Regions from separate parts of the Streptomyces sp. NPDC004838 genome, predicted to be linked through region 1. Evidence: riboswitches for the same ligand, from Rfam matches in the RefSeq annotation. Region 1 holds a riboswitch; the other holds the start of a gene.
What was found. Region 1 has a riboswitch for S-adenosylmethionine ahead of thrC (threonine synthase). Riboswitches for the same ligand answer to the same signal wherever they lie in the genome.

Region 2: linked by a shared signal. The riboswitch ahead of ACWEFL_RS04400 (aminotransferase class V-fold PLP-dependent enzyme) and the one ahead of thrC (threonine synthase) in region 1 are both predicted to bind S-adenosylmethionine.

Annotation. Positions count from the first base shown of each region.
Region 1 is NZ_JBSGAW010000026.1:64,155-68,456, reverse strand. Features, by position in the region: gene ACWEFL_RS26610 (cold-shock protein) at 1-162, opposite strand, end outside; gene ACWEFL_RS26605 (MoaD/ThiS family protein) at 894-1,169, opposite strand; gene thrC (threonine synthase) at 1,189-2,598, opposite strand; SAM riboswitch class I at 2,592-2,741, opposite strand; gene ACWEFL_RS26595 (glucosyl-3-phosphoglycerate synthase) at 2,939-4,021, shown strand; gene ACWEFL_RS26590 (hypothetical protein) at 4,060-4,302, shown strand, end outside.
Region 2 is NZ_JBSGAW010000002.1:467,569-471,870, reverse strand. Features, by position in the region: gene ACWEFL_RS04410 (SLC13 family permease) at 1-74, shown strand, start outside; gene ACWEFL_RS04405 (glycerate kinase family protein) at 109-1,302, shown strand; gene ACWEFL_RS04400 (aminotransferase class V-fold PLP-dependent enzyme) at 1,257-2,645, opposite strand; SAM riboswitch class IV at 2,806-2,923, opposite strand; gene trpD (anthranilate phosphoribosyltransferase) at 3,341-4,302, opposite strand, start outside.

The DNA of each region.
Region 1 (4,302 bases):
TCCCTGCGAGATCTCGAACTCGACTCGCTGACCCTCCTCCAGGGTGCGGTAACCGTCCATCTGGATCGCGCTGTAGTGGACGAAAACATCCGCACCACCGTCGACCGCGATGAAGCCGTACCCCTTCTCCGCGTTGAACCACTTGACGGTGCCCTGAGCCATGCCTAACTCCCCTATTACTGGCCCTTGCGCAGGACCGCACCTCGCGGACCCGGGTCATACCTCACCCGACGTAGCTATCCCGCCCGCCGCTGACGGGGGGAGACCTCACAGGTGTGCGCCGGAACGCGTCGACCGCGGCTGAATGTATCTGCCCAACTGCCCTCTGCAACAGGGCAATGGGACGAGATTTCCGGGAACCTACGATCGGGTAATTGACCGGAATTCAAGAAATTCCGGGGCAAATCAGGCCAGACAAAGGGAACTTATGAGACAAAGGGCTACGACACTTTGGCTGCTTCTTATCGTGCCGGGGCGCGATCTCGCGGGCGGTCGACGCGAGCGGCGGTGGGGCGTTCCCCAACTGTAGCGTGCTCAACCATGCAGAATTGCCCCCTCCGGATGTCTCACGGAGGGGGCAATCGCAATGACTCTGCGTAAAGGACTCTTCGTTAGTCGCGGGGCGGTCGAAGGGCCGTCGCAGGGGCCCTGCCGGAGGCCCGGCGACCGGGGTCCGAGGGCCCCGCGACCGGGGTTTCCGGGGCCCGGCCTCCTGGGTTCCGGAGGCCGGCCGCCGGGGTTCCGGGCCGGAGTGCCGGAGGCCGGCCGCCAGAGGGCCGGCGAGGGCTCCGGAGGCCGGGCCCCAGGAGGCCGGGGAGGGCTCCGGAGGCCGGGAAGGGCTCCGGAGGCCGGGCCCCAGGAGGCCGGGGAGGGCTCCGGAGGCCGGGAAGGGCTCAGCCGCCGGCGACCGCGGGGATGATGGAGATCCCGGCGCCGTCCGGCGTCTCCGTCGCCAGGCCCTGCTCGAAGCGGACGTCGTCGTCGTTGACGTACACGTTGACGAAGCGGCGCAGCTTGCCCTCGTCGTCCAGGACGCGTGCGGCGATGCCGTTGTGGTTCTTGTCCAGGTCGGCGATGACCTCGGCGAGGGTCGTGCCCTCGGCCGGGACCTCGGACTTGCCGCCGGTGTAGGTGCGGAGGATGGTCGGGATGCGGACGTTGACGCTCATTCTTCGGATCTCCAGGGGGTCAGTTGGCCAGGCCCGCGTCGCGGAAGGCGTCCAGGCTCGGTCGGATGGTCGCCGTGGGACCGGTGGTCGGTGCTACCGCGTCCAGGGTCTTGAGGCCGTCGCCGGTGTTGAGGACGACGGTGGTGAGCGCGGGGTCGAGCACGCCCGCGTCGAGCAGCTTCTTCGTCACTCCGACCGTCACCCCGCCCGCGGTCTCGGCGAAGATGCCCTCGGTCTGGGCCAGCAGCTTGATCGCGGCGACGACTTCCTCGTCGTCGACGTCCTCGACCACGCCGCCCGTGCGGCGGGCGATGTCCAGCACATAGGGGCCGTCGGCGGGGTTGCCGATGGCGAGCGACTTGACGATGGTGTCGGGCTTGACCGGCCGTACGACGTCATGGCCGGCCTTGTAGGCGGCGGAGACCGGTGAGCAGCCCTCGGCCTGCGCGCCGATGATCCGGTAGGGCTTCTCCTCGACCAGGCCGAGCTTGATCAGCTCCTGGAGCCCCTTGTCGATCTTGGTGAGCTGGGAGCCGGAGGCGACCGGGATCACGATCTGATCGGGGATGCGCCAGCCGAGCTGTTCGCAGATCTCGTACGCGAGGGTCTTGGAGCCCTCTCCGTAGTACGGGCGGAGGTTGACGTTGACGAAGCCCCAGCCCTCGCCGAGCGGGTCGCCGATCAGTTCGGAGCAGAAGCGGTTCACATCGTCGTAGTTGCCCTCGATGCCGACCAGTTCGCCGCCGTAGACGGCGGCCATGACGACCTTGCCCTGCTCGAGGTCGTGCGGGATGAAGACGCAGGAGCGGAAGCCGGCGCGGGCCGCGGCGGCGCCGACCGCGCCCGCGAGGTTGCCGGTGGAGGAGCAGGAGAGGGTGGTGAACCCGAAGGCGCGGGCGGCCTCGACGGCGATGGCGACGACACGGTCCTTGAAGGAGTGCGTCGGGTTGCCGGAGTCGTCCTTGACGTACAGGCCGCCGGTGACGCCCAGTTCGCGGGCGAGGTTGTCGGCCTTGACGAGCTTGGTGAAGCCGGGGTTGAGGCTGGGCTTCTCCGCCACGTCGGCGGGGACGGGCAGCAGGGGCGCGTACCGCCAGATGTTCTCGGGGCCGGCCTCGATCCGCTTCCGCAGTCCCTCGGGGTCGCCCGTCGGCAGGTCGTACGCGACTTCCAGCGGGCCGAAACAGGAGGCGCAGGCGAAGATCGGGCCGAGGGCGAAGCGCTCTCCGCACTCGCGACAGGAGAGGGCGGCGGCGGGGCCGAGATCGGGGGGCGTGCCGGGCGTGGCGGAGCTGTCGGTGTTGCCGGTACCGCTGGTGTTGCCGGCGTTTTCCGTATTACCCGCACTGTCCGGGATGTCGGCGTTGCCGGTGTTCGAGGTACTTGCGACGGTCTGCGCAGCCATGGAGGCGAGGCCCTTTCTCCTCATCTTCCTCATGGCGCATCTCGCCATGAGACGGATTTGGCACCTTCCCGAGCCGGGAGCCTCGCGAGCGCTGAACGCGTCGGAGACCGGCTGGAGGGTTGCCGGGGCTTCTACGGGCCGTATCCCTCTGCCCCTCTGGATGAGCGGTATTCAGTTATGGGTGTTTCGATTATGGGTTTCGATTGTTGAACTGTTGAACGCCGGACCCCCGACATGCGACGGTCATCCGCGTTGTTCAAGACTGTAACCGAAGGTCCGGGCGGTGGAGACAGTCGTCCGAACCGCGAGATGGATCACATGGATCACATGGATCACAACGTGCATGACCGGGGAGTAGTCGAACGTGCTCGATGAAGTGGAGCGCTGGCTGAGCAGGCGCACCTGGCGGGCGTCCGATCGCCCGCTGGGCAGGCTGATCGCGGCCAAGCGCACGACGACGGTGAGCGTCGTCCTGCCCGCCCTGAACGAGGAGGCGACGGTCGGTGACATCGTCACCGTGATCCGCCGCGAGCTGATGGAGAAGACGCCGCTCGTGGACGAGCTGGTGGTGATCGACTCGGGCTCCACGGACCGTACGGGGGAGGTCGCCGCGGCGGCGGGGGCCCGGGTGGTGCACCGGGACGACATCCTGCCCCGGATACCGGCCGTGCCCGGCAAGGGGGAGGTGCTGTGGCGCTCGCTGATGGTGACGCGTGGTGACATCGTCTGCTTCATCGACGCGGATCTGCGGGACTTCTCGGCGGACTTCGTCTCGGGGGTCGTCGGGCCGCTGCTGACCGATCCGGAGCTTCAGTTCGTCAAGGCGATGTACGACCGGCCCGTCGGTCCCGGATTCGGCTCGGCGGGGCCCGGAGACGGCTCGGCGGGCCCCTCGGCCTCGGCGGCTCCTGGGGAGCCGGCCTCCGGGGCGCCGGTCTCCGGCGGGGGCGCGGTGTCGGCCTCCGGAGGGGGCACGGGGTCTGCCTCCGGAGGGGGCGCGGTGCAGGGCGGCCGGGTGACCGAGCTGGTGGCGCGCCCGCTGCTGAATCTGCACTGGCCGCAGCTCGCGGGGTTCGTCCAGCCGCTGGGCGGGGAGTACGCGGCCCGGCGCTCGCTGCTGGAGCGGCTGCCCTTCCCCGTCGGTTACGGAGTGGAGCTGGGGCTTCTCGTCGACGCGCTGCACACGGCGGGCCTCGACGCGCTGGCACAGGTGGACGTCGGCTCCCGCAAGCACCGGCACCAGGACGACCAGGCGTTGGGCCGAATGGCCGCGGCGATCTACCGGACCGCCCAACTACGGCTCTCCCGCGGGCATTTGACGCGCCCCTCGCTGACCCAGTTCACGCGCGGCGAGGACGGGTTCGTACCGAGGACGCACAAGGTCGACACGGAGGAACGACAGCCGATGCGCGAGATCGGTGAGTATGCGGCGCGTCGTGCCGCATAGCCGACATAGGGCGTCATGCATGACAGAACATCCTATGTATGACTTTTCGACTCGATACTCCGCGTTCTCCGCGCCGCAGTCTTCTGCGGCTCACCGTGATCCTCGGCATCCTGGTCCTGATCGTCGTGGCCGTCACGGCGGCGGCTCCGCCCGACGCCGCCCCGCCCGCCCTCGCCCCCAACGGGCGGGACCAAGGCGCTGAGCGGCTCTGGCTGCTGAGCGGGCTGGGGCTCGCGCTGGCCGCCGCCGGGGCGATCGCCGTCGCGGCGGCGCGCAGCCGG
Region 2 (4,302 bases), on a different contig from region 1:
CACCGCTGATCGCCGCGCTCGTCCTGCTCTTCGCCGTGGGCGTCTGGCCGCTGCTCGGCGTGCCCGTCCGCTGAACCTCGAATCCCTCATGAGCACCAGGAGTCCGTGATGCTGACCCGATTCGCCGTCGCCCCGAGCGGCTTCAAGGAATCCCTGTCCGCCCAGTCCGCCGCGAAGGCCATCGCCGAGGGGGTGCGCCGTGTCGTACCGGACGCCGAGATCGACCTGATCCCCCTGGTGGACGGCGGCGAAGGTACGGCGAGGGCCCTGGCGGCCGCGTCCGGCGGCCGGGTGGTCGCCATGCCCGCCACCGGTCCCACGGGGGCGCCGGTCGAGACGCACTTCGCGCTCCTCGACAGGTACACGGCCGTCGTGGAGATGGCGGCGGTCGCGGGGCTCTCCCTCGTGCCCCGCGACGCGCGCGACCCGGCCGCGACGACGACGTACGGCGTCGGCGAACTCATCCGCGCGGCCCTCGACGCGGGCGCGCGCCGGATCCTCGTCGGCTGCGGCGACTCCGGCACGTCCGACGGCGGGGCCGGGGCCCTTCAGGCGCTCGGCGCTCGGCTCCTCGACGCGGACGGAGACGAACTGCCGTACGGCGGACGGGAGCTGGCGCGGCTGAGGCGTATCGACGCCTCGGGGCTCGACCCGCGGCTCGCCAGGACCGAGATCCGCGTCGCCTGCAACCCGTTCAACATCCTGTGCGGCGAGCGCGGGGTCGCCCGCGTCTTCGGCCCCCAGAAGGGCGCCACGCCGGCGCAGGTGGAGCAGTTGTCGGCCGCGCTGGAGCACTGGGCGTACATCCTCACGCGCGATCTGGACGTACGGGCCGATCTGTATGGCGGTCCCGGCACGGGCGCGTCCGGTGGCCTGGGCGCGGGGCTGGCCGCGCTCGGCGGTCTGCTGCTGCCCCGGTTCGAGGTGCTGCTGGACCATCTGGATCTGGACGCGCGCCTGGCCCGCGCCGATCTCGTCCTGACCGCGGAGGGCGCGCTCGACCACCAGACCCCGCGCGGCAAGGTCCCCGCCGAGGTGGCCCGGCGCGCCAAGCGGTTCGGCCGGCCGGTGCTCGCGCTGGCGGGCACGATCGGCGAGGGCGCGCACCAGGTGCGGTCGGCCGGGGTGGACGCGTACAGCGCGATCCTGCCCGCGCCGGTCAGCCTCACGGAGGCGCTCGGTCGCGGCGGGGAGTTCCTCGCCGACGCGACCGAGCGCGCCCTGCGGATGGTCCTGATCGGGACCCGGCTGCCGGTTCAGGAGGTGGTGTCCGGGACGCAGCGGCCGTCCTCGGTGCGGTAGCTCCAGCGCGCGCCCTCGGTGACCAGTTCCCGCACGGCCCGTACGAACCGCTCCACATGCTCGTCGGGGGTGCCGGCCCCGAAGCTGACCCGGATCGCGTTGAGGGACTTCTCCCCCGGTCCGGCCTCCGGCGAGCCGCACTCGCCCGGATCCTGGAGAGCGCTGTCCAGCAGGGTCCGGACGAGGGGGTGGGCGCAGAAGAGGCCGTCGCGTACGCCGATGCCGTACTCGGCGGAGAGCGCGGCGGCGAAGTGCGAGCTGTTCCAGCCGTCGACGACGAAGGAGATCACGCCCACGCGGGGCGCGTCGTCGCCGAACAGCGACAGCACCCTCACCTCGGGCACCGAGGCCAGTCCCTCGCGGATCCGTGTGACGAGGCGCTGCTCGCGGGCGACGAGGTCGTCGAAGCCCGCCTCCGTGAGCGCCTTGCAGGCGGAGGCGATGGCGTACGCGCCGATCACGTTCGGGGAGCCGGCCTCGTGGCGGGCGGCGGTGGTGTGCCACTCGACGTCCACACCGCCGCCGGTCCGCCGGGCGACCTTGCGCGAGGCGCCGCCGCCCGCGAGATACGGCTCCGCCCGCGAGAGCCAGTCGGCCCGTCCGGCGAGCACGCCCGAGCCGAAGGGCGCGTACAGCTTGTGCCCGGAGAAGGCGACCCAGTCGACGTCCAGTTCCCGTACGGAGACGGGGTGATGCGGCGCGAGCTGCGCCGCGTCGAGCACGATCCTGGCACCGTGCGCATGGGCCGCGGCGGCGAGCTCCCGCACCGGCCACAGCTCACCCGTCACATTGGACGCGCCCGTCACACAGACCAGCGCGGGTCCGTGCGGGTCGCGGACGGCGAGCGCGTGCTCCAGGGTGCGGACGGCCTCGGCGGGGGTGCGGGGGGCGTCCAGATACGTCACCTTGGCGTCCCTCCCCCCGCGCCCCGCGGCGTGGGAGGACCACGGCAGCAGCGCGGCGTGGTGCTCGGTCTCGAAGACGAAGACCTCGCAGTCGGCGGGGAGCGCGGCGGCGAGCAGATTGAGGGAGTCGGTCGTGGAACGGGTGAAGACGACCTGGTCGCCCTCGCGGCAGCCGAGGAACTCGGCGACGGTCCGCCGGCTGTTCTCGAACAGGTCGGTGGAGAGCTGGGAGAGGTAGCCCGCGCCCCGGTGGACGCTGCCGTAGTACGGGGCGTACGCGGCCACGTCGTCCCAGACGCGCTGGAGGGCGGGGGCGCTGGCCGCGTAGTCGAGTGCGGCGTAGGCGACTTCGCCGCCGGTGACGAGCGGAACGGTCACGTCCCGGCCGAGGACGGGCAGCGGGGTGGTGTCGACGAGGGTGTTCAGGCGTGCGGACATGGCGGATGCTCCCGGTGGGACAAGGCGGAATGGCTTCTCTGCTCCAGGCGGCTCAGGGGCTCGCGTGGAGGGTGTGCGGAAGAAGGGGCTGTCGCGCCCTATCGCATTCGCTTGCTCACGAGACTGCTCCCTCGGGACCAGGACCCCAGGGTTTCGCAGGGGTCCGCGCTTGCCGTGGGCCTCGCTGCCCACGGCCTGGTCTTCACCCGGGGCACCCCGCCACGGACGGAGGGTTGCCGGACAGCGGGCCGGGGCCGTAGTCGCTGTCACTCATGACCTGGGCGAACGTTATGGCAAGGGTGCGGTGTGCCGCAACTCGGGGTCGGTGCGGGGTGCTTGTTCAGCGTCGGCTTCCGGGGTGGCCGTGCGCCCTCGTACGCCGGACGGGGCAGGGTCGCCGCGCCGGAGTGCGCGCACTCCCCGGCCGCCTCCGCCCGGCCCAAGGAGCCGTCCTCGTACGCCGGACGGACCGCGGTGTACGGGCCGTCGCTCCGCGTCTCCGGGGCCGCCCTCCGTCGAAGGGCGGGCCCCCGGCGGACGCGCTCCGCCGCCCGGCCTCCGGCAACGGGGCAGGAAGGAGCCACGGGCGGCCAACGGCAGCGGGAAGCCGCCGGCGGCCGAGGCGCACGGACCGGACCGGGGCGGCCGGGGCGGCGGACCCGGCGAGCCGCGAGGGGGCACGCCGGGGTCCGGGCTCAGGCGGTGGGCGGGGTGTTGCTCGCGGTGATCCAGCGGTCGAGCACGGATCCGGCCGCGCCCGAGTCGATGGAGTGGGCCGCTCGTGCCATCGCGGCGGAGAGCTGCTCCGCCAGGGGGCCGTCGCCGGGCGTGAGGGCCACCAGCGCCGCCGCCGCGTTCAGGAGGACCGCGTCGCGGACGGGGCCGCCCTCGCCGGAGAGAAGGCGGCGGGCGACGTCCGCGTTGTACGAGGCGTCCGCGCCGCGGAGGGCCTCTACCGGGACCAGGTCGATGCCGACGTCACGCGGGTCGAAGGTCTCCTCGCGTACGGTTCCGTCGCGGACGATCCAGACGTGCGACGGCGCCGTCGTCGTCAGCTCGTCCAGTCCGTCGTCACCGCGGAAGACCAGCGCGGAGGAGCCGCGCTCGGCCAGGACACCGGCCAGCACGGGTGCCATAGCGGCGTCCGCGACCCCTGTGGCCTGCGCCTTCACCCGCGCCGGGTTGGTCACCGGCCCCAGGAAGTTGAACATCGTCCGGATGCCCAGTTCCGCCCGCGCCGTCGCCACGTGCCGCAGCGCGGGATGGAACTTCACGGCGAAGCAGAAGGTGATGCCCGCTTCCTCGGCGACCTCCGCGACCCGCCGCGGGGTCAGCTCCAGATTGACGCCCAGCTTCTCCAGGACGTCGGACGCGCCCGACGCGCTGGACGCGGCCCGATTGCCGTGCTTGACGACCTTCGCTCCCGTTCCGGCGACGACGATCGCGGACATCGTGGAGATGTTCACGGTCTTCGCGCCGTCGCCGCCCGTGCCGACGATGTCGACGCTGGGGCCGGGCACCTCGATCAGATTGGCGTGCGCGTACATCGTCCGTACGAGGCCGGTGAACTCCTCGACGGTCACGCCCTTGGCCCGCAGGGCGACGGCGAACCCGGCGATCTGCGCGTTCGTCGCCTCGCCGCTGAGAATGCGGTCCA